2 regions of the Nocardioides sp. NBC_00163 genome follow, and region 2 is predicted to be linked to the other one. Evidence: riboswitches for the same ligand, from Rfam matches in the RefSeq annotation. Region 2 holds a riboswitch; the other holds the start of a gene.
What was found. Region 2 has a riboswitch for cyclic di-AMP ahead of OG801_RS22500 (C40 family peptidase). Riboswitches for the same ligand answer to the same signal wherever they lie in the genome.

Region 1 (14,609 bases), 430 kb from region 2:
ACCAGGTCACCGATCTCCAGGTCGCCCGGACGGATCGGGGTGCCGACCACGTCGCGTACGACGCGCACGCCGGCATCCCAGACGGTGTGCTCGAGACCGGCGCCGGGGTAGGGCTGCGCCTCGGTGATCTGGGCGTTGGTCTCGCCCAGGTCCCTCAGCATCACGATCGCGGGCAGGCCGAGCAGGGCGGCCGAGCCGATCATCGCGTTGCGGATGAACGGCCGGCGGGCCATCCCGGACTCGTGCAGCGCCGCCTTGAGGTCGGCGATGGCGGCCTCGCGAGTCGCCGGGGAGGACGCCGCGGGGTGGCGCTCCTCGGAGACCTCGATGTCGACGACGAGCTTGCGGGCCCACTGGATGACGCCGATGCCGAGGAAGAGGAGCGCGAAACCGAGGCTCGCACCCAGGGCCAGGTTGGAGGCGCCGAAGCCCAACCACACGTCACCGTCGTATCCCGGCTCGATGGCGAAGTACGCAACGACGAACAGCACCGAGCAGAGCGCGGAGAGACCGAAGAAGGCGCTCACCTGGCGCTCGGCGCGCTTCTCCGCCTTGGGGTCGACGTCGGTGGGACGCCAGTGATGCTCGTGCATGCCCGGGTCGGGCAGCAGCGCGTCGGTGTGCGCGTTGAGCTCGGGGTGCGAGTCGTCGTGCTTCTCGATCTCGCTGAGGTCGCTGCTCACTTGGCAGATCCCTTCTTGGTCTGGTTGGTGCGCGTGGTGTGCGCGGCGATCCAGGTGGCGAAGGCCACCAGGACGCCGAGCCCGACCACCCAGGCGACGATGCCCTCGGTCACCGGACCGAGCGAACCGTTGTTGAAGCCGCCGTAGTCGGGCTGCTCCTTCATCGTCTCGATGTAGGCGATGACCGCCTTCTTCTCCTCCGGGCTGATGTTGCCGTCGGAGAAGGTGTCCATCGACTGCGGACCGGTCAGCATCGCCTGATAGATGTGCTTCGGGTCGGTGTTGAGGATGCTCGGAGCCTCGCCGCCGCGCGGCATCGCGCCGCCGGCGCCGGTGAAGTTGTGGCAGGCGGTGCAGTTGGTCAGGAAGATCTGGCCACCGAGGGCGACCGCGGCCTCCCTCTCTTCCTCGGACTCGAAGGTGTCCGGGTCGTACTGCTCCGGCTCCGGGACGGCCGGGCCGGGGCCGAGGCTGGCGACGTACGCGGCCAAGGCGTCGATCTCGTCCTGGTTGAAGCTGGGGTCCTTGACCTCGACCTGGGCGCCGGGCTGGGCCATCGGCATCCGGCCGGTGCCGACCTGGAAGTCGACGGAGGCGGCACCGACACCGATCAGGGAGGGGCCGTAGAGCTTCCCGTTCTGGGTGGTGATGCCCTCACCGTTGGAGCCGTGGCAGGTGGAGCAGTTGATCATGAAGAGCTCTTTGCCCTCGGCGACGAGAGCAGCGTTGTCCTTCTCCTGCTCGGCCTGGGAGGCCGGGGCGAGCGCGGCGTACGCGCCGCCGGTGCTCAACAGGGCGACCAGGAGCACGGCGGCACCGGCCAACGGGCGGCGACGGTGCCGCGACAGTCGACCGACGGAGCGGTTCAGTAGACGCACATTCAGTCCTTGGTCACTTGAGGAGGTAGATGGTCGCGAACAGGCCGATCCACACCACGTCGACGAAGTGCCAGTAGTAGGACACGACGATCGCGGAGACGGCCTGCTCGTGGGTGAAGCGCTTGGCGACGTACGTCCGGCCGAGCACGAACAGGAAGGCGATCAGGCCGCCGGTGACGTGCAGACCGTGGAAGCCCGTCGTCAGGTAGAAGACCGAGCCGTAGGGGTCGTCGGGACCGGTGATGCCGCGATTGAGGGCGATGCCCTCCTGCACCAGGGCGGCGTACTCGGTCGCCTGACCGGCGATGAAGACCGCGCCCATGAGGTAGGTGAGGATGAACCACTCACGCAGGCCCCACAGGCGGATCGCGAGCAGGGAGCCCTTACGTCCGACCTGGCCGCGCTCGGCGGCGAAGACGCCGAGCTGGCAGGTGAACGACGACAGCACGAGGATGGTCGTGTTGACCGCCGCGAACGGGATGTTGAGCCCGGAGGTGTTGGCTTCCCACACCTCGGGGCTGACCGCGCGGATCGTGAAGTAGGCCGCGAACAGCGCCGCGAAGAACATCAGCTCGCTTGCGAGCCAGATGATCGTCCCCACGCTGACCATGCTCGGACGGTCGTGATGCCCGTGCAGGCGGGCTGTTGGAAGAGTCGATACTGTCGCCACGCCCGCCATTATGTCCTGCCCCTTTCCCAGAGTCTTCTTGGGACCCTGTGTGTCGTGTTTCAGGGAGCTGCTACACCTCTAGACACCGCTCAGGTTCTGTGTGTGACATGTGGCCTCAGGGCATGGTGTTGGCGCTAGCATCGGGGTGTGACCGACACCACCTCGAATTCACTGAAGATCCTCGTCTACAGCGACGACGTCGACGTACGCAAGCAGGTGATCCTCGCTCTGGGGCGCCGCCCGCACCCGTCTCTGCCGGAGGTGGAGTACGTCGAGGTGGCCACCGAGCCGGCCGTGCGTGCGCAGCTCGATGCCGGTGGCCTGGCGCTGGCCGTGCTCGACGGGGAGGCCGCGCCGGCCGGCGGGCTGGGGATCGCCAAGGCGGTCAAGGACGAGGTGAAGGACGCTCCGCCCATCGTGGTCCTCATCGGTCGTCCTCAGGACGCATGGCTCGGCACCTGGTCGCGTGCGGAAGCCACCGTGCCGCACCCGCTCGACCCGTTCGAGCTGGCCCGGACGGTCGTGGGACTGCTGCGGCCCGTTAACGTTGACGCATGACGTCCGCGCCCCACTCCTGGCCCGAGGTCCTCACCACGCTGGTCGCGAGACAGTCCCTGTCCGCGCACCAGGCGGCGTGGGCGATGGGGGAGATCCTCTCGGGAGAGGCGACGCCCGCACAGATCGCCGCCTTCGCGGTGGCGCTGCGTGCCAAGGGCGAGACCGTGGACGAGCTCGCCGGGGTCGCCGACGGGATGCTGGCCAAGGCCAATCCGATCTTCGTGCCCGGGCGCGTGCTCGACATCGTCGGCACCGGTGGTGACCGGTCCTTCTCGGTCAACATCTCCACGATGTCCGCGATCGTCGCGGCCGGCGCCGGGGCCAAGATCGTCAAGCACGGCAACCGGTCCGCCTCCTCCAAGTCGGGATCGGCCGACGTGCTCGAGGCGCTCGGCATCCGGCTCGACCTCGACGTCTCCCGGGTCGGCGAGGTCGCCGAGGAGGCCGGGATCACCTTCCTGTTCGCGGCGGCCTTCCACCCCGCGTTCCGGCACACTGCTGTGGCCCGTCGGGAGATCGGCATCGCCACCGTCTTCAACCTGCTCGGCCCGCTGACCAACCCGGCCCGCCCCGCGTCCTCCGCGATCGGCTGCGCCGACGCCTCCGCCGCGCCGGTCATGGCCGGCGTCTTCGCCCGCCGTGGCGTCGACGCCTGGGTCTTCCGCGGCGACGACGGCCTCGACGAGCTCACCACCACCACGACCTCGCACGTGTGGATGGTCTCGCAGGGTGTCGTCACCGAGGCGACCGTCGAGCCGCTCGACCATGGCATCGGCCGGGCCACCGCCGAGGACCTGCGCGGCGACGACGCCGCCTACAACGCCGCCGTCGTCCGTCGCCTGCTCGCCGGGGAGAAGGGCGCCGTACGCGACGCTGTCGTGCTCAACGCCGGTGCTGCTCTCGCCGTCCACGACGCCGGGTCCGGCAGCGTCGACGAGCGGCTCGCGGGCGGCATCGCTCGCGCGGCCGACGCGATCGACTCCGGTTCCGCTCAGGCTGTGCTCGACCGGTGGGTTGCCGCGACCGCTCGCTGAGCTACTCGGCTACACACGACGGGCTTGCGCCCGTTAGTCCAGGCCGATGGAGAAGGCGGCTTCCAGGTCGACCTGGGAGTAGGTGCGGAAGGCGATGTGGGTCTCGGTCTCGAGCACGCCGGGGACCTTGTTGACCTTGTCGGCGACGACGTTGGCCACGTCCTCGTGCGCACGGACGCGCACCAGGGCGATCAGGTCGATCTGGCCGGTGACGGAGTAGACCTCGCTGACACCGTCGATGGCGGCGACGGCCTCGGCCACCTCGGGGATCTGGGAGACCTCGGCATTGATGAAGACGATCGCTGTGATCACGCAGGTCACGTTAGCGGATCGTCCTAGAGCGCCGCTGCCCGCCGGCCGGCACCGCCGATCGGACAGGTCCACTCGCCCTCGACGTGGGCGAGGCGTACGCCTGGGGACTCCAGCCAGCGCAGCACCAGCTCGGTCTCCTCGGCGCTCGCGGCGGGCACCGGACCGGGGGCGGCCAGGACCGTCTCGGCGCTGAGCTGGAGGTCGGCGACGTAGGCGTGGGCGCTGGCCTCACGCGGGATCACCCCGGCCCCGGCGAGGCGCCCGTGACGGACCACGTGGACCGCCCAGCGGCCGTCGTCCTCACGCCGGATCGCGGTGAGGTCGGGCAGCCGGGTCAGGCCGGTGAGCCGTTGGGCGCGCGCGGCGGCGCGCAGGTAGGAGGTCAGCCGGTCGCGGTGGACGGCCGCCTCCTCGAACCGTTCCTGCTCGGCCAGGCCGGTGAGCCGCTCGGTGACTTTCTCGACCACCTCGTCGGGCCGGTGGAGGAGCGACTCGCGGACGCGGGACACCAGAGCTGCGTAGGTCTCGGAGGGGATGCTCTGGTCGCACGGGCTCAGGCAGCGGTGGAGCTCGGCGAGGACGCACGGGGTCCGGTGCGGCAGCAGCGGGAGCCGGTCGGAGCACTGCCGGATCGGGAAGGTGTCGTGCAGCGCCTGGAGCGCCTTCTCGGCGACCTTCTTGGAGCCGAACGGGCCGAGATAGTCCGCGTCATCGTCGAGCACCTGCTTGACCAGCGACAGCCGGGGCCACGGCTCCTGGGTGAGCTTGACGAAGTGCATCTTCTCCGGGCGTCGCGAGCGGCGGTTGTAGGGCGGCTTGTGCTCGGCGATGAGCCGCAGCTCGCGCACCCCCGCCTCCAGCGCCGTCGCGCACTCGATGCCCTGCACGGTCGTTGCCAGCCCAACCATCTCGCCCATCCGCGAGCGCGTCTCGGAGGCGGTGAAGTAGGTGCGTACGCGGGTGCGGAGGTCCTTGGAGGTGCCGATGTAGAGCGCCCGGCCCTTGTCGTCCTTGAACAGGTAGACGCCGGGTGCGTGCGGCAGGTCCTCGGCCAGATGGCGCTTCTTGCGCTGGGCAGTGGTGACCTTGGCAGAGAAGACGGCCAGGTCCTCGAGAGTCTGCACGCCGATGTTGCCGAGGCGCTCCATCAGGCCGTGGAGGACGTCGACCGTCGCGCGGGCGTCGGAGAGGGCGCGGTGGTTGGGGGTCGTGGGGGAGCCGAAGACCCTGGCCAGCGAGCCGAGCTTGTGGTTGGGCGCCTCGTCGCGGGTGACCACCCGGCGGGCGATCTTCACCGTGTCGAGCACCTCGAAACGCGGCCAGGGCCGCTCCTGCTCGGCGGCGAAGTGCTTGAGGAAGCCCACGTCGAAGGGGGCGTTGTGGGCGACCAGCACACAGCCCTCCGCGAACTCGAGGAACGCCGGGAGCACCGACTCGATGGTGGGGGAGGAGGCGACCATGGAGTTGGTGATCCCGGTCAGCACGGCGATCGAGGGCGGGATGCCGGTGTGGGGGTTGACGAGGGTCTGGAACTCGCCCAGCACCTCGCCGCCGCGCACCTTGACCGCGCCGATCTCGGTGATCATGCCGCCGTTGTCGGGGCTGTTGCCGGTGGTCTCCAGGTCGACCACGCAGAAGGTCAGGTCGCGCAGCGGCCTGCCCAGCTCGTCGAAGCCCCGCTGGGCCTCCCAGCCTCCGGTGGCCTGCTCGCGCTGGCGACGGGCCACGGCACGGGCCCGCATCTCCTTCCGCGCCTCCCTCACCGCTGCCGTGCTCATGCGAACACATTAGCGAGTGCCGCCGACAGTCTTTGCCCACTAGGGTGTGGCAGCGACAGGGGAGGTGTGGGCGATCGCTGCGAGAAACAGCGGCACCGAGGGGTCGACGTCCGGCAACGAGGACCGTCCCTGGGCGCGCTGGTTCGCTCGCTCGGGAAGGTTGCAGGCCGAGCCGGCCGAAGCCGGCGAGCAGTCCAGGACCCTGCTGAGCGAGGACGGACAGACCGCGGCGCTGCGGTTCAACGAACGCGTGCTCGACACGCTGACCGGCGATCTGGCCGGCCTGGTCGAGTACGTCACCGTCCTCGACGGCGCCAAGGCCGACGAGGTCCTCAACACCCAGAAGCTGATCGACAACGCCTTCGCCCGGGTCTCGGCCCAAGGTGTCGACCGGTTCGTGGCCTGGCTCGCGGAGCTGCGTACGCAGGGCCATCCGGCGATCGCGGTCCAGGCGCTGCACGCCTATGGCCGGCTCGCGGACGGCGATCTGGCCGCCGTGGCGACGTCGCTTGAGTCCGCCGCGGACCGGGTGATCCTGATCGCGGCCGCGGCGCTGCACCGCCCGCCCGAGGACGCGGCCCGGCTCGCGATCGAGACCGAGCACGACGCCTCCATCGCCTACGCCGTCATCCATGACGTACTCCGTCAGCGGACCGTCCCCGACATCGCCCGGTTCCTCCGGGCGCTGCACCTGCTCGGGGCGCCGGACCTGGTCAACGACACGGTGAAGCAGTTCGCAGCCCCTGCCAGCGGTCGCTCGAACCTCGACAAGGCCCTGCTCTACGTCGCGCTGTGCGCCAGCCCGAGGCTGAGTGAGATCGCCCTGGACCTGCTCTGGCGCACCCTCGGCGCGATCGGTGACCTCGGCCGGGCGCCGGGTCCCGCCCAGCAGCAGGATCTCGTCGCGGCGTTCTGGGAGCTGTGCCCGGGCGGCCGCGTGCTCGAGGACTGGTTCAAACTGCGTCTCGACGGCAGCGAGAACGCCGAGGAGGCGCGCGAGCACGTGGTGCTGCTGCTGCGGGGCAGCCGGGGACCCGGCCGCGACAGCCTCCTGGCAGCGATGGCCGGCGACGCGACGCCGATGAACCTCAAGCGCATCTGCGAGACCCTCATGGAGGAGGGCGACGAGGCCCAGGCGGCGATGCTCGTCCGCGCGCTCGCCCACAGCGGCCACATCGAGCGGCTCGGCGACTTCCTCGACCGCTGGTCGTGGGCCCAGCCGTCCGCTGAGACCACCCGGAAGCTGCTCCACTGGGTGCTCACCCCGGAGGGCGCGGACCGCGAGCCGATGGCGTCCGCCGTCGTGGAGGGCATCGCCGGCTATCTCGCCGATGGCCACGGCAAGACGCTGGGCGAGGACCTTCGTCGCCACGCCGCGACCCTGGTCCGGCTCCGCCCCGCCGAGGAGATCGTGGGTCTGCTCGGGCACGTTCCCTCCCGGGTCGGCAGGCGGGGCCGGTCGGCCGTCGCCGCCGACGTCGGCTGGCGGCTGGCCGAGGATCTGCTCGTCTACCCGGCACCGACCGAGGAGACGTACGTCGCCTGGTACGCCGAGTGCCTCGCCGCCCTCGAGTCGGCGGGGTTCACCGACGCGGTGCGTACGTCCTGGCATCACCTCGCCGACGAGGCGATCAACCGCCGTGGCGCCGGGCCTACGATCGCCGAGACCGCCCACCAGCTCCTTTGCAAGGAGCTCGCCGGCACGGCCGACCGGCTGCTGATCCGCTATCTCGACCAGGCGCAGAGCGTCACCCCCACCGACATCGTCGGCATCACCACACGGCTGCGCCTGCACCGCTATCCGGAGGCGAGTCGCGCCGGGGTCCTGCGCCGCTCCGTGGGGCGGTGGCAGGACCGGGCCCGGGTCGATGCCGTGGTGGAGGCCCTGATCGCCGCCGGCCAGGAGGAGGAGGCCGAGTGGGTCAGGGCCGGGTCGTCGTGAGCCGGGTCTGCCTGAGGTAGCGGCGCCCCGCACCGACGAGGAGGACGAACGCGCCCGAGGCGACGATCATCACCAGGGCGCGCAGGCTCCACACGCTCCACACGGAGTCGTCGTCGATCCGGTGGCGGACGGCGCTCAGCAGCGTCAGCGCGACCAGGTACAGCGCCAGCACGACGAACGGGCGGTTCGCCGGGTCGCGCGAGACCAGGCGCGCGCCGTGGTTCTTCGCGTCGTACCAGCCCAGGCCGGGGACCCGGAGATGATGGAGCCAGGGGAGCACGAGCAGGACGAGCGATCCCCAGCCGATCACCGCCACGCCCTTCCACACCCGGTCCCACGCGGACTCGTTGACGACCAGCGCGATGGCGACGAAGGCTGCGTACGCCGCGAACGGGAGGAGTCGCTGGGCACCCGTCCCGAGCAGGTCGGAGCGCACGGCCAGGACGACGCAGGTGACCGCGTACAGGATCAGGATCGGGATGGTGTTGAGCACGGCCAGGGTCTGCCAGTCGCCGCCCACCGCGACCAGGACTACCAGCGCGAGCACCAGGTTCACGAGCAGGATCAGCCAGAACGAGTCGCTGGTGCGGCCGGGGAGCCGTGATGCCCGCGGCTCGTGCAGGCCGCTGGGGACGTACCTCTCCGCGCTGAGCGCGTAGACCTCGCGGCTGAGGGCGTAGGTGAACACGATGCCGGACCCGATCGGCGCCAGGATCGCGGCGATCCGGACCAGCACGACCAGCCAGTCGAGCGGCGCTCCGGCCAGCGTGGCCGCGTCGGTCAGGCGCGCGTACGAGGTGCCGTGCTCGGCCCCGGACCCGGCCATGTGCTCGGCGTAGACCAGCTGGAGGGCGGAGTAGAGCAGGAACGAGCCGACGACCGTGCCGTAGACCGCCCAGCGCACCCGCCTCGCCACCTCGCGACGGCCGCCACGGACCTCGCCGGTCACGTCCAAGGGCGCCTGGAAGCCGATGTAGGCGTAGATCACGCCGCTGGTGATCAGCGCGCTCAGCACGCCGGTCGAGGTGGGCCCGGCGGCCGGTCCCGGGCCGGTGAGGGGAGCGGGGACGGCGAGCGCCAGGCACACCACGAAGACCACCGGGATGGCGATCTTGAGCAGCGTCAGGGCCGCGTTCGTGCGGAGGACGAGCCGCCGGGGCAGCAGGACGAAGGCGATGATCGCGGCAGTCACCAGCACCGCCAGGGTCGATCCGATCCCGGTGAGCCCGCCGTCGCCTGCCAGGGCGGGGACGATCTCGGCCAGCCCGTTGACCGCCGCTGCCGCCTGGGCCGCCGGGTTGATGGCGTACGAGATCCACAGGGACGCCGCGAGGATGATCACCACCAGCGGCCCGAAGGCGTCGTGCGGGTGGAACAGCAGCCCGCCGGTGCGCTGGGAGATGAGCCCGAACTCGACCATCACGACCGCGATCGTGAGCATGAGTACGCCGCCCGCGGCCCAGCCGAGGAGCGCGGCCTCGCCCAGGCTCTCGTGGAGGGTGGGGACGGCCAGGAGCCAGCCCGATCCGATGACGCCGCCCGCGGCGAGACCGACGACCTCGACGAGGCTCAGCTTGTCGGCCTGATCGGCGGGTCGCTCGTCCCTCTCGTCCTTCGCGGGCTCATCGTGGGCCACGGGAGCAACAGGTGTGGTGACGGACTCGGCCGGTTGCGGAGCGGGAACCGCGGGAACCTGCGCCCGTCGCATCGCCTCGAAGGCGATCGCGGTCATCAGGCCCCCGACGGCCGCGACCCAGAAGCTCGACTCGTGCAGCAGCTCGCGGAATCCCGGCGACTTGAGGGCGTTGAGCTGGACGCTGCCGTAGATGGACATCACGAATCCCGCGGCGCACAGGATCATCCTGGCGATCGCGCTGAGGGTGTGCCGCACGCGCTGGTCTCCCACTCCCGATGATTCGAACGTCGGGAGAACCTATCGAATCAGGCCGGTGTGGCGCAGGAAGCCTGCTGGATCAACCGAGCAGGGGCGAGAGCGAGGAGAGCGGGACGGTGCGGGCGCCGGCGCGGCGTACGTCCTTGACGACCTCGGCGTCGTCGGTGGCCACCAGGATGACGCGGCCCGCGGGCTCGGCGTCGACGAGGTCGCGGATGACGTCGTCGGCGATGACGCCCTCGGGGGAGAAGAGGACCTTGACGCCGCGCGGAGGCACCGCGGTGGGGCGTACGGATGCGGAGTGGGCATCGAAGACGACGGTCGTCTCCGCGCCGGTGCGGGCGGCGATCGGCGCGATCGCCCGCAGCAGCCGCAGCCGCTGGGCATCGAGCGCCGAGTCGGGCCACAGCGCCTTGGAGACGTTGTAGCCGTCCACGATGAGCCGGACCCGCGGCATCGCCAGGAACTGCTCGAGGTGGGCGCTGCTGGTGACCCCGGCACCGGCGGCGGCGTCCGCGGAGGCCAGCTCGGCCTCCACCCGCTCGCCCGGGGTGCCGGTGACAGGCGGCAGCGCCAGCTCGCGACGCAGGCCACCGGCCGCGTCGAGCAGCGTGTCGAGCAGGAACCGGGCGCGCAGCGAGGCGTCCTCGCGGTCCGTCTTGGACGTACGCCGCTCGGCGGCCGCCTCGCGCTCCAGCTTGTCGATCTGGCTGCGGAGCTGACGCAGCTGGCGGTCACGCGCGGCGACCTCGTCCTCGGCGCGGGCGAGCGCCGTGCGGGCCTCGGTCAGGGCCTCGTCCAGCCCCGTGCCGGCCTCGCGTGCCGCGGCCCGGGCCTCGCCGAGCTTGCGTCGCAGTGCGGTGTTGTCGGCCTTGAGGTCGTCGAGGCGGGCCTTGCGGTCGGCACGCACCTCGCGGAGCTCGTCCTCGGCCGCGGCGAGCTTGCCGCGCAGCCGGGCGACCTCGGCGTCGACCACCGGCACCGCGGCGGCCTCCAGCCGGTCCAGGGCCTCCTTGAGCGAGACCTCCCAGCCGTCGGGGCGGATGAGCCAGACGACCGCGGCCGCCTCGGCCGGATCCTCGGGGAGGACCACGTCGTCGGAGGAGCCCTCGGAGACGTACGCCGGTCGCAGCTGGCTGCCGACCTTCTCCCGGACCTCGTCGTCGCTCTCGAGCACCGAGGCGATCATCGCGCCGCCGGCCTTGGCCCGCCGGGCGGGCGCGAAATCCGCGATCCGCTTGAGCGCGGGCGGCAGACGCGCCACGTCGGGAAGCACCCCGGCCGTGAGCGCGACGATGCGCCCCCGGACCGTGTCGGGGAGCGTCGCGTACGCGGAGACCTCCATGCTCCAAGTGTAGGGACCCGGTCCGCGATCGCCGCCTCGAATACCGTGCTGCGATGGTGATGACACGCCGGACGCAACCGGACGAAAGCAAAAATGTCGGTGCTCGGTGAGACCGTCACAACATGACGACGAGAATCGACTGTGACACCTGCCTCGTGCGGGGACTGGCGTGCCACGACTGCGTGGTCACCGTGCTTCTGGGGCCGCCTCCGGAGCTGACCATCGAGGACGACGAGCGCCGGGCGCTCGACGTGCTGGCCGAGGGTGGACTGGTCCCGCCGCTTCGCATGGTGGAAGGGATGTAGCCGAACTTTTGGGCGTGGGTGGTTGGCAGGTGGGGGATGCCGTCGGCTAGTGTGCGCAGGAACTTGGCGCTCGTGGAAGTGGGTCAACCGGCCCACGCGAGTGTCGCGCTTAGTCCAGGCCCGCTTCGGGGCGGGCCAGGAGCCGGGGAACCACACCGGTCGTACGCCGTGAGAACGGAGTGCGATCACCTGGGGTGCATCCGCCGCAAGGGCGATCTGGGAGACCAGATCGAGGAGCGGTGGTAAGGCAGGTCGTGCCTGAACCCGTCAGCTCACCCGGTAGGCGTCAACGACTACACACAAGGAGACCGTCCGCTCGTGACACGCGACCGGAAGCGACTCATTGCCGGAGCAGCCGGCATCGCCGCCATCGGTGTCGCCGGGATCATTCCCGCAGCGACCCCCGCCCAGGCAGACCCTGACATCGACGACGTTCGCAAGAAGGTCGACAAGCTCTACACCCAGGCCGAGGCGGCCAACGAGGACTACAGCAACGCCAAGCTGCGGCTTCAGGACCTCAAGGACCAGCTCGACGACCTCAGCTCCGACGAGAAGCGTCAGAGCAAGGAGCTCGACAAGATCCGCGCAGAGCTCCGTGACTCCGTGCTGCGGCAGTTCGAGGGCTCTGACGTCTCTGCCGTCGGCCAGGTGATCACCTCCGAGGACCCGCAGGAGTTCCTCGCCGGTCTCTCCACCGTCTCGTCCTACAACGCGCTGCAGGCCGACCTGCTCGCCCGGTACAACACCGAGGCGGAGGCCCTCCAGGTCCGCCGCGAGGCCACCGAGGACGCCAAGTCCCAGATGGCCAAGGTCAAGACGACCATGCAGCAGAAGAAGAGCGAGATCGACAAGAAGTACGAGGCGGCCCAGGCCGAGCTCGACGAGCTGGAGGCCGATGAGCTGGAGGAGTTCCAGTCCACCGACACCAGCATCCCGGGCAACCTGCCGCCGCCCTCGGGCCGCGCCAAGGCGGCCGTCGACTACGCCCTCGCCCAGGTCGGCGACGCCTACGTCTACGGCGCCACCGGCACCGAGTCGTGGGACTGCTCGGGCCTCACCATGGGTGCCTGGGGCCAGGCCGGCGTCTCGCTCCCGCACTCCTCCTCGGCGCAGTACAGCAGCGGACCCCAGGTCTCGCGCGACCAGCTCGCCCCCGGTGACCTGGTCTTCTACTACAGCCCGATCAGCCACGTCGGCATCTACATCGGCAACGGCATGATCGTGCACGCCTCCAACCCGAGCACCGGTGTGAAGGTCTCCCCGATGGACGAGATGCCCTACACGGGCGCCGTCCGCCCGGGCTGAGCTTGACCCAGCACCCCGAAGAGGCCGATCGTTCGCAGGTGCGAACGGTCGGCTCTCTTCTTTCCCGTCCGGCCCTTATCGGGGCCGGGCTCGTGCTGGTGATGCTGCTCGCCGGGTTCGTCGGCTGGCGGCTGACCGGCGGGGGCGAGTACGTCGCGCCGACCCCGAGCAGCGCGCCGGTCGTGCGCGCCGACACCGAAGGCGCCAGGGCCTCGCTGGCGGAGCTGGTCGACGGCGTACGTGACGGGGCGGAGCCCGAGGGAGAGGACGCCGCCTCGGTGGCGGTGCGCAACGCTCGGGCGATCGGCATCGGGGACGTCACCGCGAGGTACGTCGCCGAGTCGGGCAACGTGGAGCCGGACGGCTCCTGGACGGCCGACGTCGAGATGTCGTGGCGCACGCCCGGCGACCCGGCGCTGACCGAGGAGCTGAAGGTCGGCTTCGACGCCGAGGGCGCGATCACCGGGTTCTCGGCGGCCCAGGGCACCCGGCTGCCGCTGTGGCTCAGCGGCCCGGTCGAGGTGCGCCGCACCGGCTCCACCCTCGTGGTCGCCCAGGCGTCGGCCGAGGTCGCCGACCGCTACGCCGAGCTGGCCACCACCGCTGTCGCCGGGGTCCGCAAGGTGATCCCCTGGAAGGACCCGCGCCTGGTCCTCGAGGTGCCCGCGAACGGCCTCGACTCCGCGCTCGGCGCGCAGCCGGGGACGTACGCCGCCGTCGCGGCGGTGACCGCGACCGTCGACGGATCCACGAAGGCCGGGACGCCGCTGCACGTGTGGGTCAACCAGGGCGTCATCGGCGATCTCGACGCCCCCGGCGCCCAGATCGTCATCACCCACGAGGCCACCCACGCGGCCACCGACGCCGCGACCAACACCCGCCGGCCGATGTGGCTCGTCGAGGGCTTCGCCGACTACGTCGCGCTCCGCGACACCAAGCTGCCGCTGTCCAAGACCGCCGGCCAGATCCTCGCCCAGGTCCGCGAGAACGGCGCCCCCGACCACCTGCCGGGCAAGGCCGAGTTCAACACCCGCTCGGAGCACTTTGGCGCGGAGTACGAAGCCGCCTGGCTCGCCTGCGAGGTGCTTGCCGAGGCCGGCGGTGAGCAGGCCCTGGTCGACCTCTACGAGGAGACCGGTCGCGGCATCGGCCTGGAGAAGGCGCTGCAGGCCGGCTTCGGCTTCGGGGAGGACGAGCTGACCGCCCGCTGGCGGACTCATCTGTCACACTCGGCTCGATGACGGGGGCAGAAGTGAGCGAGCGTCAGCGAGTGAACCATGCGTATAACACGCCGCCGCGTCCGTATCCTGGCGCTTGCGCTACGGAGGTGGCGGCGTGAGTGCAACGCGGCGTACGTCCTGGGTGGTTCTCGTCCTCGGCGCGGTGGCGTTCGTGGTGCTCGCCTGGACGTTGATCCCGTGGCATCCCTTCCCGGGCGGCGCGCTCGACCTGCCCGACGAGCGTGACGTGTTCACGCCCGAGGAGCTGGAGCGGATGCTGGCCTACTCCGGCACCGCTCGCTGGATCAGCCGGGCCTCGCTCGTCGTCTCGTTGGTGGTCGCGTGCGTGCTCGGGTTCACGTCGCTGGGCCGGCGTCTGGTGGCGCGGCTGCGTGGGCCGTGGCTGCTCCGGGTGGTGCTCGCCGTCGCCGTGGTCACGCTGCTCGGCTGGATCGCGACGCTGCCGTTCGGGATCGCCATCCACCGGCTGCAGATGCGCTACGGGCTCTCCCGGCAGGCGTGGGGGCCCTGGCTGGGCGACTCGCTGCTGAACCAGGTCGTCGGCATCGTCACCACCTCCGTGGCGTTGCTCGCCCTCTTCGCCTGCATCCGTCTCAGCCGGCGTTGGTGGCCCGCCGTCGCCGCCGCCATGGTCGCGGCCCTGGTGGTGGTCGGCTCGTTCGTC
Region 2 (14,609 bases):
AGCCGTGCCGTCCGCTCCTCGCCGGTGGGCAGCTCGAACGAGGCCCCGACCTCCGCCAGGGTGCGCTTCGCCCGCGAGATCCGCTGGCCGACGGCCGACTCCTTGGCGAAGTAGGCCCGGGCGATCTCGGCGGTCGTCAGCCCGCCCACGAGCCGCAGGGTCAGCACGGTGCGGGAGTCGGGAGCCAGCACCGGATGGCAGGAGAGGAACATCAGCCGCAGCACATCGTCCTCGATGTGATCGACGGCGGCAGCCAGGTCAGGCATCTCACCCTCCTCCAGTTCGTGGCCCAGCAGGGCGACCTTGCGGCGCAGCACCTCGTCACGGCGGAACCCGTCGATCGCGCGCCGCTTCGCGATCGACATCAACCACGCTCCGGGGTTGCGAGGGATGCCCTCGTGCGGCCACTGCTCCAGCGCCGCGACGAGAGCATCCTGGGCGAGGTCCTCGGCCAGGTCGAGGTCGTGCGTCATCCGCGCCAGACCGGCGAGGAGGCGTACGGACTCGTTGCGCCAGACCGCGACGATCGCGTGCTCGGTGGGCGAGCTCATTCAGCCGGGGTCGGCGGACCGAACAGCGGCCGCATCTCCACGGCCACGTCCTGTCCCGGCCACAGCTCCTCGTGGAGCTGGATCATCCGGCGCCCGAGCTCGATGGCCTCGTCGGGCGAGCGGACCTCGAAGAGCGAGAACCCGCCGGCGACCTCCTTGGCCTCGGCGAACGGCCCGTCGATGTGGGTCACCTCGCCCGCGGTCAGCCGGATCTCCACCGCGGGACCGAGCCCGTCGGCGTCGAGCAGGATGCCGTCGGCGTACTGCTGCTTGATCTCGGCCTCCACCGCCTCGATCAGCGCGACCGGCGGCGGCCCGGCCTCGGGGTCCATCTTCACGAACATCATGTAGCGCATCGGCTTCTCCTTGCGTGTCGGCGTCGCGTCCGTTGCGCGTCGTCGCCTACGCGTCGAGAAGAGCCTGCCGCTTTCGACACGTCAGCACCAGAGAATTCGGTACGTGTCGGTCAGGACGCCTCAGGACGCCTCCGACTTCTTGTCCTCGGCCTCTTCGGGGACCTCTTCGCCGCGCGACTTCTTGGCCGCGGCGACCGAGCGCTGCAGCGCCGCGAGCAGGTCGACGACCTCGCCGGAGGTCTTGGTGGAGGTGGGGGTCCGCTCGACCTCGCCGCCCTCGATCTTGGCCTTCACCATCTCCTCGACGGCGCTGGCGTAGTCGTCGGAGAACTCCTCGGGATGGAAGTCGCCCGCGAGGGTCTCGACGAGCATGTTGGCCATCTTGATCTCGGAGTCCTTGATCTCGCCGGCCTCGACCTTGAAGTCGGGCACCCGGATCTCGTCGGGCCACATCATCGTCTGCAGCACGATCACGTCGCCGTTGTCGGTCGGCCGCACCCGCAGCGCCGCGACCGTGGTGCGCTGCCGCAGCGCGACGGTCACCAAGGCGACACGGTCGGCCTCGAGCAGAGCCTGGCGCAGCAGCGCATAGGGCTTGACCCCGGTGTTCTCCGGCTCCAGGTAGTAGCTCTTCTCGAAGAGCATCGGGTCGATCTGGTCGCTCGGCACGAACTTCTCCACCGCGATCTCGCGCGATGAGGTCGTCGGCAGGTTGGCGAAGTCGTCGTCGGTGAGCACGACCATCTCGCCGTCCTCGGTCTCATAGCCCTTCGCGATCTCGGAGTAGGGCACCTCCTCGCCGTCGATCGAACAGATCCGCTGATAGCGGATCCGGCCGCCGTCGGACTGGTGCACCTGACGGAACGAGACGTCGTGGGACTCCGTCGCCGAATAGAGCTTCACGGGCACGCTGACCAGCCCGAACGACACCGCGCCCTTCCAGATCGCACGCATGGTGACTCCCTCCGCAACGGCAACGACTTCCCCAGTATCTGCCGGAATCCAGTTTCTCGGTACCCCTTAACCGCACCTGTCACACGGCGGGTGAGAGGAATGCACTCGCCAGGGTCGGCTCACGCGACGGCGGCGCCAATGGTCACAGGTCGCGACCGGTCCAGTGATAGCGGCCGCTGAGAAACGCCGCCACGACCAGGCCGACCGAGCCTGCGAGCCACACGAGCGCCTCCGGGCGGCGCTCCTCGGGAGTGGTCCAGAAGCACATGTCCTCGGGGCGCAGCCCGGTCCCGCACGATGGTGCGTCGAGGGGCATGAGCCCGATGTAGGCAGCGACGGGGGCCGCGATCAGCGCGGCAAAGACGAACAGCACACGTAGCTGGATGGTCATGGGTCTGGGCCCTCTCTCCCCGGTTGGGTGCGAAGCCGAAACGGGCCCCCTCCGCCAACCCAACGGAGAGGGCCCACGGGTCGCTGACCCGTGACCCAGACGCTAGGCCTGCCTGGTCGAGCGCGGCAGCCGACCACCGGCCGAGGTACCCGATCTGGAGTAGCGCCGGCGTCGGCGTCGACTGGGCGTGAGGATTGGACCAGATCTGCCCGGTGCAACGACTTCGTAGAGGCAAGATGGACGCATGCGTCCCATGCTCGCCACCCCTGGCGCCCACGTTCCTCCGGGGGAGGAGTGGGTCCATGAGGTCAAGTGGGACGGCATCCGCCTCCTCGGCGACAGCCCGGAAGGACGTACGCAGACCCGGCTGACCACACGCAACGACAACGACGCGACCCCCGCCTGGCCCGAGATCGCGAGGGGGCCGGAACGCGACATCGTCGTCGACGGGGAGGTGATTGCGCTCAACGACGCCGGGCTGCCCGACTTCCGGGTGCTCATGGATCGGATGCACAACCGCGACGCACGCCGCGCCGCGCGGTTCGCGGAGAAGATCCCGGCGACGTACATGGTCTTCGATCTTCTCCGTCTCGACGGGCGGCTGCTCATCGAGGAGCCCTGGGCCGAGCGCCGCAAGATCCTCGAGGCCGTCCATGCCGACGGCGACCTGGGCTCGTGGCAGGTGCCGGCGACCTACGACGACGGCCGGATGCTCCACGAGGTGACGCGGGCGCAGGGGCTGGAGGGCATCGTTTCCAAGCGGCGCGGCAGCCGCTACCGGCCGGGGGAGCGGAGCAAGGACTGGATCAAGCTGGCCCACCGCTACCGGGCCTCCCTGGTGGTCGGCGGTTGGCGACCCGAGGTGGGCACCGAGGGCGGCACCGAACGACTCGGCGCCCTGCTCGTCGGGCAGCCGACGCCCCAGGGTCTGATCTACCGCGGGCGGGTCGGCAGCGGCATCACCGGCAAGCGGGCCCAGAGACTCGGGGAGCTGCTCCGCGTGACCAGCCGGAGCCCCTTCGCCGGACCCGACGTCGACCCCGACGGGGGAGTGCCGTCGCTGGACGCTCGGGGCACCCACTGGGTCGAGCCGCTCCTCGTCGTCGAGGTGGAGACCCACGGCACCGCCGTCGCGGCGGCGAGCTACAAGGGCCGGCTGCGGCAGCCGAGCTTCATCGGGATCAGGGACGACGTCTCACCGGAGGATCTGTGATGGTCGAACGAGAAGAGGTACGCGTCGAGGTCGACGGCCGGGTCCTGACCCTGACCAGCCTCAGCAAGGTGCTCTATCCACGTACGGGCATGACGAAGGGCGAGGTGCTCAACTACTACGCCCAGGTCGCGCCGGCGCTCCTGCCGCAGCTCCAGGACCGCGCCGTGACGAGGATCCGCTGGCCGCACGGCGTCGGCGACATGTCGTTCTTCGAGAAGAACGCACCGGCCGGCACACCCAGCTGGGTCCGTACGGTCGTCGTTCCGACAACGGGATCCCGAACCGCCGACCACAGGGAGGGAACACTCACCTTTCCGATCCTCGACAGCCTCGCCGCCCTCACCTGGGCCGCGAACCTCTCCGCGCTGGAGCTGCACGTCCATCAGTGGACGGTCGGTGGCGACGGCGCCCCGGCCGGGGCGAACCGGATCGTGATCGACCTCGACCCCGGCGAGCCGGCCGGCCTGCAGGAGTGCTGCGAGGTGGCGCTGCTCGTGCGGGAGGCGCTGGGCGCCCGTGACCTCTCCGCGACTCCGGTGCTCAGCGGGAGCAAGGGCGTGCACCTGTACGCCGCCCTGCCGGAGCCCGTCGAGCCGGACGTCGCCACGGCGCTGGCCAAGGAGATCGCCGAGGACCTCCAGAAGGCCCACCCGCGCAAGGTCACTGCGACCATGACCAAGAGTCGCAGGTCAGGCAAGGTTTTCCTGGACTGGTCGCAGAACTCGGGATCGAAGACGACGATCTGTCCCTACTCGCTGCGAGGCAAAGGGATCCCCACCGTCGCTGCTCCGGTGACCTGGGATGAGGTCTCCGAAGGGGCCGAGGATCCCCTCGGTATCGACCAGCTCGGACCTAACGATGTGATCACGCGCTTATCTGAAAGGGGGGATCTCTTCACAAGCCCTACGGGGCTGTAACTATTGTTCTCTTCATGTCGAACTCCGTGCTTGTCGTAGAAGACCAAGAGGACATCGCTGCTCCCCTGGTGCGCACGCTCCAGCGTGAGGGCTATGACGTCACCTGGGTCGACTCTGGCAAGAAGGCGCTGGAGCTGCTGGCACCTCCGTACGACGCCGAGCTGGTGCTGCTCGACCTGGGCCTTCCGGACATGGACGGGCTCGAGGTCTGCAAGGCCGCTCGCGACAACGGCTACGAGGGCGGGATCATGATCCTCACCGCACGTGATGCCGAGATCGACCTGGTCGTCGGGCTCGACGCCGGTGCCGACGACTACCTGGCCAAGCCGTTCGCGCTGGCCGTCCTCCAGGCGCGGGTCCGCGCGCTGCTGCGCCGCTCGGGTCCGGTCGAGCTCGGCGCCGACGACGACGCCCTGCGCATCGACGTGGCTGCCCACCGGGTCTACGCCGGCGAGCGCGAGGTGACCCTGACCGGCAAGGAGTTCGCGCTGCTGGCCGTCCTGGCCGCCTCCCGCGACAAGGTCGTCTCCCGTGACCGGCTGATGGCCGAGGTCTGGGACGAGAACTGGTACGGCTCGACCAAGACGCTCGACGTCACCGTCGGACGCCTGCGCCAGAAGCTCGAGGCGGCCGGTGTGCAGGAGAAGGTCGTCGCCGTCCGCGGCGTCGGTTTCCGTCTCGAAGCTGCGGAGTAAACGCAAGTTCGACACGGTGTCATACGCGTGTTCAGTCCGTGAGATGTTTCACAAACGACGGCAAAGTCACGCGTGAACACGCGGATTGTGCTCCAGGTTCGGCCATTCGGGATTGGATCCGTTCCAGATCGCATGTCACCTTGGTTGAGCCGTGCAGAACGCACGACCGGCCCCGGTACACGCCGAATCCTGTCCCTCCGGACGCCGGCCCCAACTACTGAACCCCCTTTACCCTCACACTCAGCAGTACGTATGGGACAGGAGCGGGGGACCCAAGTTCCACGCGACTAACTCGGACGGTCGCTTGGGGTGAAGCCATCGCAGATGGCCGGGCAACCTTCTAGCCCGAACCCGACAGCTCACCTCGCAGGCGTGGGAAGGAACTCACGCATGTCCAAGTCCGTATCCAACCCTGCCCATCGAGGCGCGCCCCGCCCGTTCCGGTCGCCGAACGTCTCGATCGCCCGGTCGATCGCAGGATCTCCCTTCGACAAGCTCAGGACGACGCTCAGCGGCCACGGCAAGCTCATCGGCCGCATCACCCTCGCCAGCGGCATCGCCGCCGGTGCCCTGGTGGCGGTGCCCGCCGCCAACGCCGCCCCGGCCTCCCACGAGACCACGACGGTCGAGTCGACCGTCGAGGCGGCCAAGGTGGTGGAGGCTCCGACCCTGGAGGCCTCGGCCACCCCCACCGCGATGCTCACCGACATCAAGCAGCTCGAGAGGGCTGTCGAGGTGCAGGAGCGCAAGGCCGAGGCAGCCCGCAAGGCCGCCGAGGCGAAGCGCAAGGCAGCGATCGCCGCCAAGAAGGCCGCGGAGGCGAAGAAGAAGGCCGAGGCTGAGGCGAAGGCCTTCGCTGCGAGCCAGGAAGGCAAGATCGAGCGGGCGATCAGCGTCGCCTCGGAGCAGATCGGCGACCCGTACGTCTGGGGTGCCACCGGCCCGAGCTCGTTCGACTGCTCCGGCCTGACGCAGTACGCCTTCAGTGCCGCCGGCATCGAGCTTCCCCGGGTCTCGCGGGACCAGGCCGCTGCGCTGCCGACGGTCCCGAACGACCAGATTCAGCGCGGCGACCTGATGTTCTGGGGCAGCCCGGTCTACCACGTGGGCATCTTCCTGCGCTGGGAGAACGGTCAGGCGATCATGCTGCACGCCCCCAAGCCGGGCGCGTCGGTTCGTGAAGAGGCTGCCTGGGACGGCTGGTTCGCCGGCTCGACCCACCAGGCCTGACCTCCCTTTGAGCCCAGTCTCGGGGCCCATATCCCCCTGGCGCTCGCCCTCCGGTTCCCCGTACCGGAGGGCGAGCGCATATTTGAAGGTCGGCGAATCGGGTGCGGCACCACGCGTCAAGTAACCTGTAAGACGTGGCAGGCCCCGAATTCGACACCGAGATCAAGCAGCTCCAGGCAACGATGCAGACCATCGGCCAGGTGCTGGACCTGGACGCGATGCGCAAGGAGATCGCCGACCTCGGCGAGCAGGTCGCCGCGCCCGACCTCTGGGACGATCAGGACAACGCCACCCGCGTCACCGGCCGCCTCTCCCTGCTGCAGAACGAGCTCAACAAGTTCACCGAGCTCCGCACCCGCATCGAGGACCTCGGCCTGATGGTCGAGATGGCCCAGGAGGAGGGCGACGCAGACTCGCTCGCCGAGTCCGAGGCCGAGCTGGGCCGGGTCAAGAAGGCCGTCGAGAGCCTCGAGATCCGCACCCTGCTCTCGGGGGAGTACGACGCCCGCGAGGCCCTGGTGACGATCCGCTCCGGCGCCGGTGGCGTCGACGCCGCCGACTTCGCCGAGATGCTGATGCGGATGTACGTCCGCTGGGCCGAGCGCAACAAGTACCCGGTGGAGGTCTTCGACACCTCCTACGCCGAGGAGGCCGGGCTCAAGTCCGCCACCTTCGCGATCCACGCCCCCTACGCCTACGGCACCCTCTCCGTCGAGGCCGGCACCCACCGTCTGGTGCGGATCAGCCCCTTCGACAACCAGGGCCGCCGCCAGACCTCCTTCGCCGCGGTCGAGGTCGTGCCCGTGCTGGAGCAGACCGACGAGATCGAGCTCGACGAGAACGAGATCAAGGTCGACGTCTACCGCTCCTCGGGGCCGGGTGGCCAGTCGGTCAACACCACCGACTCCGCGGTCCGGCTGACCCACATCCCGACCGGCACCGTGGTCTCCTGCCAGAACGAGAAGTCGCAGCTGCAGAACAAGGCCGCCGCGATGATCGTCCTCAAGGCCAAGCTCCTCGCGCTGAAGAAGGCTGAGGAGGAGGCCCACCTCAAGGATCTCAAGGGTGACGTCGCCGCCTCGTGGGGCGACCAGATGCGCAACTACGTGCTCAACCCGTACCAGATCGTCAAGGACCTGCGTACGACCTACGAGACCGGCAACCCGCAGGCGGTCTTCGACGGGGACATCGACGGGTTCCTCGAGGCCGGGATCCGGTGGCGCCGTGGCGCCGAGAAGGCCGAACAGAACTGACCTGATGGATGCGCTGACGCGCACCAGGCTTCCACTCCCGGGCCGGGGAGCGGCGTACGTCTATGACGCCTACGGTCCTGAGGACGGGGTGCCGATGGTGCTGTTGCACGAGCTCGGAGGCAGCGCGAAGCGGTGGCAGGGTGTGGTGCCGCCGTTCGCGGCCGACCACCGGGTGCATGCCTTCGACATGCGGGGGCACGGGGACTCGGACTGGGCTTCGGAGTACTCCCACCGGCTCATCGCCGACGACGTCATCGTGGCGATGGACGCGCTCGGGATCTCGGGCGCCGTGGTCGTCGGGCACTCGACCGGCGGCAACGTCGCCCTCCTGGTCGCGATGCACCGGCCCGACCTGGTCTCCCGGCTGATCATCGAGGACGTGGTGCCACCTGCGCCGCGCGAGCGCAGGTCGCCCGGGCGCGCGGCCAGGCCGATGCCCCACGACTGGGAGTGCATCGCGTCCCTGCTGGTCGAGGCGACGATGTACGACGCGTGGATGTGGGAGCAGCTCGAGCTGCTGCCCATGCCGACCCTGATCGTGGCTGGTGGCGGCAACAGCCACATCCCGCAGTCGGACCTGGAGAAGGTCGCCCAGCGGATTCCGCAGGCCGACCTCGTCCACTTCGACGTCGGTCACTTCGTGCATCGCAACCAGCCCGACGAGTTCGCCGGCACCGTCCTGGCGTGGCTCGCGTCGCGGGTGGGATCCCCATCCCTAAGGACCCCACCCGCTCTCGCCAGCCGGCTCTGCTCTGACTCAGTGCCCGCGGCGCGCGCCGCCCGGTGAGGTGCCTACCCGACCCGAGCGACTAAGTCGATTAAAGCACTAGACTTTAGATCGGTGCAAACGACGCGCCGGGACCGGGTCTCGATCCAGAACCTCAGGCGTCAGCGGCGGCCGCGGTGAGGGTCACCAGGCACCAGCGGGAGGCACGCTTCTGGACCGTCGCGGGCGCCTCGCCGGCCTTGCCGGTGAGCTCGCAGGAGAGCCAGGCGTCGCCGAAGAGGCCGCGGTAGACCACCTTCGTCTGCTTCTTCGCGTCGGTGCAGGTGAGCGCGACCGACGGCTTCCCGTACGCAGGGGTCGACGCGGCCTTGCAGCCCTTGGGCACGCTCTTGATCATCTGCGTGGCCCAGTCCAGGGTGACCGGCGGCGCGAAGACCCAGGCCCGCGCCGAGGTGGCCGAGTCCTCCGGCCCGGTCCAGATGCAGCCGTACTCCTGCGAGACGTCGTTGACCTCACCCGAGATGGCGGTCTGGTCGCCGTCGCCGTAGGCCTTCTTCTCGGCGGCGGCGCCGCCGAGAGCCTCGGTCGCGTCCTCGGTCGGGACGCGGTCGCAGAACGCGCCGCGGCGTACGTGCATCGTGGTGGTGTCCGCGGTGCTCAGGTCGCCCTTCACCTCGGCGACCTCGGGCTCGTCGTCTTTCAGGGTGAGTACGCCGACCCCGACCGCGATCGCGGTGAGGACTACGGCACCGATGAGGATCCGGACTGCAGAGCGCACGCCGTCAGAGTACAGGGGCAGGTATCTCTGAGCCGAAGTGCTGAGCCCACCACCGTTGCACTACCCTCGGTGCGGTGATCCGCTTCGAGAAGGTCAGCAAGGCCTACCCAGGGCAGGCGCGCCCCGCCCTCAACAGCCTTTCGATCGACATCCAGAAGGGGGAGTTCGTCTTCCTCGTGGGCCAATCCGGCTCGGGGAAGTCGACGGCGCTCAAGCTGATGCTGCGCGAGCAGCGCCCGACCACCGGTCGGGTCTACGTCGCAGGCAAGGAGATCAACCGGCTCGCCGGCTGGAAGGTGCCGCGGCTGCGCCGCCAGGTCGGCACGATCTTCCAGGACTTCCGCCTCCTGGCCAACAAGAACGTCGCCGAGAACGTGGCCTTCGCGATGCAGGTGACCGGTCACTCCAACCGCGAGATCCGGGAGCGCGTCCCGGAGACGCTCGAGCTGGTCGGTCTGGACGGCAAGGGCGACCGGATGCCCGACGAGCTCTCCGGTGGTGAGCAGCAGCGCGTGGCCGTCGCCCGTGCGTTCATCAACCGGCCGATGATCCTGATCGCCGACGAGCCGACCGGAAACCTCGACCCCGGCAACACCGTCGGCATCATGCGCCTGCTCGACCGCATCAACCGGTCCGGCACCACGATCGTGATGGCGACCCACGACGTCCAGATGGTCGACCAGATGCGCAAGCGCGTCATCGAGCTCGAGCACGGCCACCTCGTACGCGACCAGGTCCAGGGCGGCTACGGAGCCCAGTTCTGAGGCTTCGGCGCTGAGCCGGCCCTCTCGCTTTCGACCAGGTCCCACAACCAGAAAAGGTTCCTCGACCCGCCATGCAGCTGCGCTATGTATTCACCGAGCTCCGCCAGGGGCTACGCCGCAACCTGTCGATGCACGTCGCGGTGGCCCTGACGCTGCTCGTCTCGCTCACCCTCGCCGGCGTCGGCCTGCTGCTGCGTGAGCAGGCCCAGCTGACCGAGGAGGTCTGGGGCGACGAGCTGCAGATCACCTTCTACATGTGCAACGGCGCCAACGACCGTAACCCGCAGTGCGCCGGCGCCGTCGACGACAGCCAGAAGAAGGTCATCACCGCCGCCCTCGATGACAACCGCTACGTCGACAAGATCGAGGAGGAGAGCCAGGAGCAGGCCTACGAGCGGCTGCAGGCTCTCGACGTCGAAGGCGTCAGCGGTCCCGACCCGGTGGTCAAGTCCAGCGACATGTGGGAGTCCTACTGGGTCACGATGACCGACCCGCACCACTCCGCCGAGATCATCGAGGCGGTCGCCGGCCTGGACGGCATCGACCACGTCGGTGACGTCCACGAGGTCACCGGGCCCATCCTCGCCGCCGTCGACGGGCTGCAGAGCGCGGCCCTGGTCGGCGCGATCGTGCTGGTGATCGCGGCGCTGCTGCTGGTCGCCAACACCATCCGGCTGGCGGCCTTCGCCCGCCGTCGTGAGATCGGGATCATGCGACTGGTCGGTGCCTCGACCCTCTACATCGCGCTGCCGTTCCTCCTGGAGTCGCTCGTGGTGGCCCTGGTCGGGATCGGGCTGTCCGGGATCGCGCTGGCCGCGGTGATGTACTTCGGCGTCGAGCAGCGGCTCTCGTCCACCGCGGTGACCCAGTGGGTCGGCTGGGAGGAGTTCTTCAGCTCCTTCGCGATCGTCGCGATCCTCGGCATCCTGCTGACGCTCGTCCCGACACTCCTGCTCACCCGCAAATACATCAAGGTCTGACCCGGATCCCCTACCGTCGGAGCCGTGCACGCCTTCCCCCGTGCCGGTTCGCTCGCCGCTGTGCTCTGTTGCGCCGTGGTGGCTGCCGTGCTGCTCTCGCCCACCCTCCCCTCCTCCGCCGACGAGAAGGACCGCCTCGAGCAGGAGCAGCGCGAGGTCCAGCAGGACCAGAAGGCCGCCGCCGAGGATCTCGAGCACTCCAGCGCCGGCCTGCGCAAGGCGTCGGAGACGTACGCCGCGGCCCGGAAGAAACTCGACCAGGCCCAGACCCGTCTCGATGAGCTCAACGCCAAGCTCGTCGAGGTGCAGGCCGCGCACGACAAGCTCGAGGCCGAGCTCGCCGAGCAGAAGCTGCTGCTCGCCGAGGCGAAGCGGGAGCTCGCCGAGGGCCAGGCCGAGGTGAAGGTGCAGCGCGAGGAGATGCGCGACGCGATCCTGACCCGGTTCACCGGCGGAGACCCGCAGCTCGCCCAGGCGGCGGCCCTGCTCTCCGGAGGCTCCCTCGAGGACCTGATGCGCCAGCAGACGTACGTGGACGCGGCTTCCGCGGGCCAGGACGCCACCCTCCAGCGGATGGAGGCGACCGAGACGATGCTCGTCGTCCGCGAGGGCGAGGTGCAGGAGGCGACCGACGCGATCGCGGCCAAGGAGAAGAAGGCTCGGCAGCTGGTCGCCGAGGTCGACTCGCTCCGGGACCAGGCCGCCGCGGCCCACGCCGAGATGTCCACGCTGGCCGACCAGGCAGCCACCGCGAAGCAGTCGGCCGAGGCGGCCCGGGCGGCGGACGCCGCCGAGCTGCGCGAGCTCGAGGCCGAGGAGTCGGCGCTGCGTACGAAGATCCGGTCGCTCGCCTCGGCGGGCTCCGGCTCCGACCGCAACGTCGGGTCGGTCGGCGGGCTCTTCGGGCCGCCGGTGACCGACACCTACGTCACCTCGCCCTACGGCGTCCGCAAGCACCCGATCTACGGCTACGTCTCGCTGCACAACGGCACCGACTTCTCCGCACCCTGCGGCCGCCCGCTGCTCGCCGTCGACTCCGGGCAGATCATCTCGACCTCGTACTCCAGCGTGTGGGGCAACCGCCTGCACCTGTATCTCGGCAAGGTCAACGGGCGCTCCTACACCGCCGTCTACAACCACATCTCGAGCTACGCGAGGACCTCAGGGTCCGTCGGGCGCGGTGAGACCGTGGCGTACGCAGGGACCACCGGCTGGTCCACGGGCTGCCACCTGCACTTCACGATCCTCCGCGACGGCACCCCGGTCGACCCGATGCCGCTGCTGGGTCTGTGACTCGGGCCCTAAACGTTTCGCGGTCATGACCCTGCGCCTGAGAGAATAGAAGAATGGCGAAGGAGCAGGGGCGCAAGATGATCGCGCAGAACAAGAAGGCGCGACACGACTACCACATCGAGGACACCTACGAGGCCGGCATGGTCCTGCAGGGCACCGAGGTGAAGTCGCTGCGTGAGGGTCGCGCCTCCCTGGTCGACGGCTTCGTCGACATCGACCGTGGCGAGGCCTGGATCCACGGGATCCACATTCCCGAATACCTCAACGGCACCTGGACCAACCACTCCGCCCGCCGCAAGCGCAAGCTCCTCCTGCACCGCGCCGAGATCGACAAGATCGAGCGCAAGGTCTCCGAGAAGGGCCTCACCGTCGTCCCCCTCGCCCTCTACTTCCTCAACGGCCGCGCCAAGGTCGAGATCGGCGTCGCCAAGGGCAAGAAGTCGTGGGACAAGCGCAACACCATCGCCGAGCGTACGGCCAAGCGGGAGGCCGAGGTCGAGGTCGGCCGCAAGCTCAAGGGGATGACGGGATAAACCGAGTGGGGAATGCCGGCGGGGGACTGTAGTGTTGTCCTGTTGCCTGGTTGCAGGCGTTGAAAACTCAAAAGGGGCTGATCGGTTTCGACTTGGGACGTTGCTCCCAGGGGAAGCGGGTCGAGGAGCCAGCGTCATCTCGTAAACGATCGCTGGAAACCAATAACTGCCAACGCTAAGCGCAGTTCCTTCGCTCTCGCCGCCTGAGCGGTGATCGAAGCGTCTGACCGAGTATCCGTCTCCGGCTCGGATCCAGGCGTCATCTAGGAGACTCAACCTCATGCACATGCCGACGGGGCATGAGGGACATCTAGTCGGCTGAGCCTGTCGGGGACGTGTCTGCGTCGAGCCCCGGGGATGAGAGAACGCCACCCACAGACTGCACCCGGAGAAGACCTGGCACGGCGCTCGAGGACCGGGGTTCGATTCCCCGCAGCTCCACTCGATCGAGGGCGACGTGTGCTCGCGTACAGCGCGAGCCACGTCGCTCTCGTCATTTGTCCGCGCTTCGCGCGGGGGGCGGGGGCTTCGCCACCCGCACCCCCTGCCATGTGGTGCGTTGCTGATGGTCCGCGTCGCGGCGGGGATATCCCACGCGCCCCTTGGTTGCGCGTGGTGGGCGTGTGGTGTGGCTTCGGCGAGACGCTTGACCAGATGCTCGAACTCGTACGCGTGCACCTCAACGTGCACCGGCCGCGGAGCGTCGGCTCATGACCCCATCGGCGAGCTTGCGCGGGAGCCACGCCAAGGTCTGGCCCTGCGTGAGGAACAGCTCGTCGCGCGAGTCGAAGTAGCCCAGGCACTCGGAGACGGCTGCGGAAAGGTCGCACCGGCCGCCCGTTGTCCCGTCCCAGTCGACTGCGGTTCGTCCGATCGCATCGAACAGGGTCTCCCCGCCCGCGTTGGTGAATCCGACCCCGCAGGCGGCCATCTCGCCCAGCGTGCCGTAGAGCTCGCTGACGGGCACCCAGGTGCAATCGATCCTGAACTCGGGCCAAGCCAGGATCACTCGGTCGGGGACGAGCGTCTTCAGCTTGGGAAACCTTGGGTACCAGAACGATCCGTCCACCGCGATGCCGCGGACGCGAGTGCTGATGCCCTTGCCGCGGGCCGCAGCCTCCAGCACTGCCAGTCGCTGGCTGCACGAACCTCGTCCGCGCCGCAGTGTGAGGGACGCAGGTTGGAGGTCTTCCATCGCGTAGACCGCTCGAACGGTGCTGGCGATGTCCGCGTGAACCGCTCTGAGGAACTCGCGCTGCGTCGGGGCATCGGTGTGCTCGGCGATGAGCGCCTCGACGGGGCCGCTTGCTGTGTCGAGAATCGCCGTCGCCCGGGTCTCGCCGCCGACCTCGTCCGGGCTTCGACCCAACGCGCCGTGGTGTTGGCAACGAGGAGTCAACAAGGACGAGGTCATGAACCCATTGTCGCCCACGACCTGCTCGATCTGGCGGGGCCGAGTCCGCGTACGAAAACCTGCACGCAATGATCGGCCCGCAGATCCGCGCTATGGCGGAAGATCTCGGGCCGACAGGTGATGATGACCGCACAGCGGAGCCATGGCTGCGACTGCAGACGAAAGAACTCCTGTCGTTCATCTCCCTGGCGGGATGACTTCTCTTGCGTGCGCGATAGGGTTGTGAGGCGTACGTCACATGGAGGTAAGGATGTTCGAGGAAGGACAGCTCTACTCACCCGTCACCGTGGGCGAGGATGGGCAGGTCGAGGTGCATCTGGGGGACAACCACCCCGGGTTCGCGGACCAGGACTACCGGGCACGGCGGAGCGAGATCGCTGCCGCGGCGCTGGGTTGGAAGCCGGGGGACGCGGTGCCCCGGATCGACTACACCGAGACGGAGAACGAGATCTGGCGCACGGTGTGCCGTGAGATCGCACCGCTGCACGCGAAGTACGCCTGCCGCAACTACATCGCGGCCGTGGAGGCTCTCAACCTCCCGCAGGACCGGGTGCCACAGC

Region 1: it holds a riboswitch for cyclic di-AMP, as region 2 does, so the genes downstream of both, OG801_RS24595 (NlpC/P60 family protein) here and OG801_RS22500 (C40 family peptidase) in region 2, are expected to answer to the same signal.

Annotation. Positions count from the first base shown of each region.
Region 1 is NZ_CP108155.1:5,118,751-5,133,359, forward strand. It holds gene OG801_RS24540 (Rieske 2Fe-2S domain-containing protein) at 1-683, opposite strand, end outside; gene OG801_RS24545 (cytochrome c) at 680-1,561, opposite strand; gene OG801_RS24550 (heme-copper oxidase subunit III) at 1,575-2,162, opposite strand; gene OG801_RS24555 (hypothetical protein) at 2,379-2,789, shown strand; gene trpD (anthranilate phosphoribosyltransferase) at 2,786-3,823, shown strand; gene OG801_RS24565 (Lrp/AsnC ligand binding domain-containing protein) at 3,857-4,135, opposite strand; gene OG801_RS24570 (DEDD exonuclease domain-containing protein) at 4,159-5,877, opposite strand; gene OG801_RS24575 (hypothetical protein) at 5,960-7,855, shown strand; gene OG801_RS24580 (APC family permease) at 7,836-9,746, opposite strand; gene OG801_RS24585 (NYN domain-containing protein) at 9,829-11,094, opposite strand; gene OG801_RS24590 (hypothetical protein) at 11,217-11,399, shown strand; cyclic di-AMP (ydaO/yuaA leader) riboswitch at 11,496-11,700, shown strand; gene OG801_RS24595 (NlpC/P60 family protein) at 11,718-12,704, shown strand; gene OG801_RS24600 (hypothetical protein) at 12,743-13,945, shown strand; gene OG801_RS24605 (M48 family metallopeptidase) at 14,040-14,609, shown strand, end outside.
Region 2 is NZ_CP108155.1:4,688,110-4,702,718, forward strand. It holds gene OG801_RS22465 (RNA polymerase sigma factor) at 1-551, opposite strand, end outside; gene OG801_RS22470 (YciI family protein) at 548-907, opposite strand; gene OG801_RS22475 (Ku protein) at 1,028-1,861, opposite strand; gene OG801_RS22480 (hypothetical protein) at 2,004-2,252, opposite strand; gene OG801_RS22485 (DNA ligase) at 2,497-3,465, shown strand; gene ligD (non-homologous end-joining DNA ligase) at 3,465-4,382, shown strand; gene OG801_RS22495 (response regulator transcription factor) at 4,397-5,077, shown strand; cyclic di-AMP (ydaO/yuaA leader) riboswitch at 5,291-5,462, shown strand; gene OG801_RS22500 (C40 family peptidase) at 5,468-6,307, shown strand; gene prfB (peptide chain release factor 2) at 6,442-7,560, shown strand; gene OG801_RS22510 (alpha/beta fold hydrolase) at 7,565-8,347, shown strand; gene OG801_RS22515 (hypothetical protein) at 8,442-9,065, opposite strand; gene ftsE (cell division ATP-binding protein FtsE) at 9,140-9,829, shown strand; gene ftsX (permease-like cell division protein FtsX) at 9,901-10,809, shown strand; gene OG801_RS22530 (murein hydrolase activator EnvC family protein) at 10,834-12,102, shown strand; gene smpB (SsrA-binding protein SmpB) at 12,156-12,635, shown strand; RNA gene ssrA (transfer-messenger RNA) at 12,709-13,079, shown strand; gene OG801_RS22545 (transglutaminase domain-containing protein) at 13,315-14,049, opposite strand; gene OG801_RS22550 (phenylalanine 4-monooxygenase) at 14,300-14,609, shown strand, end outside.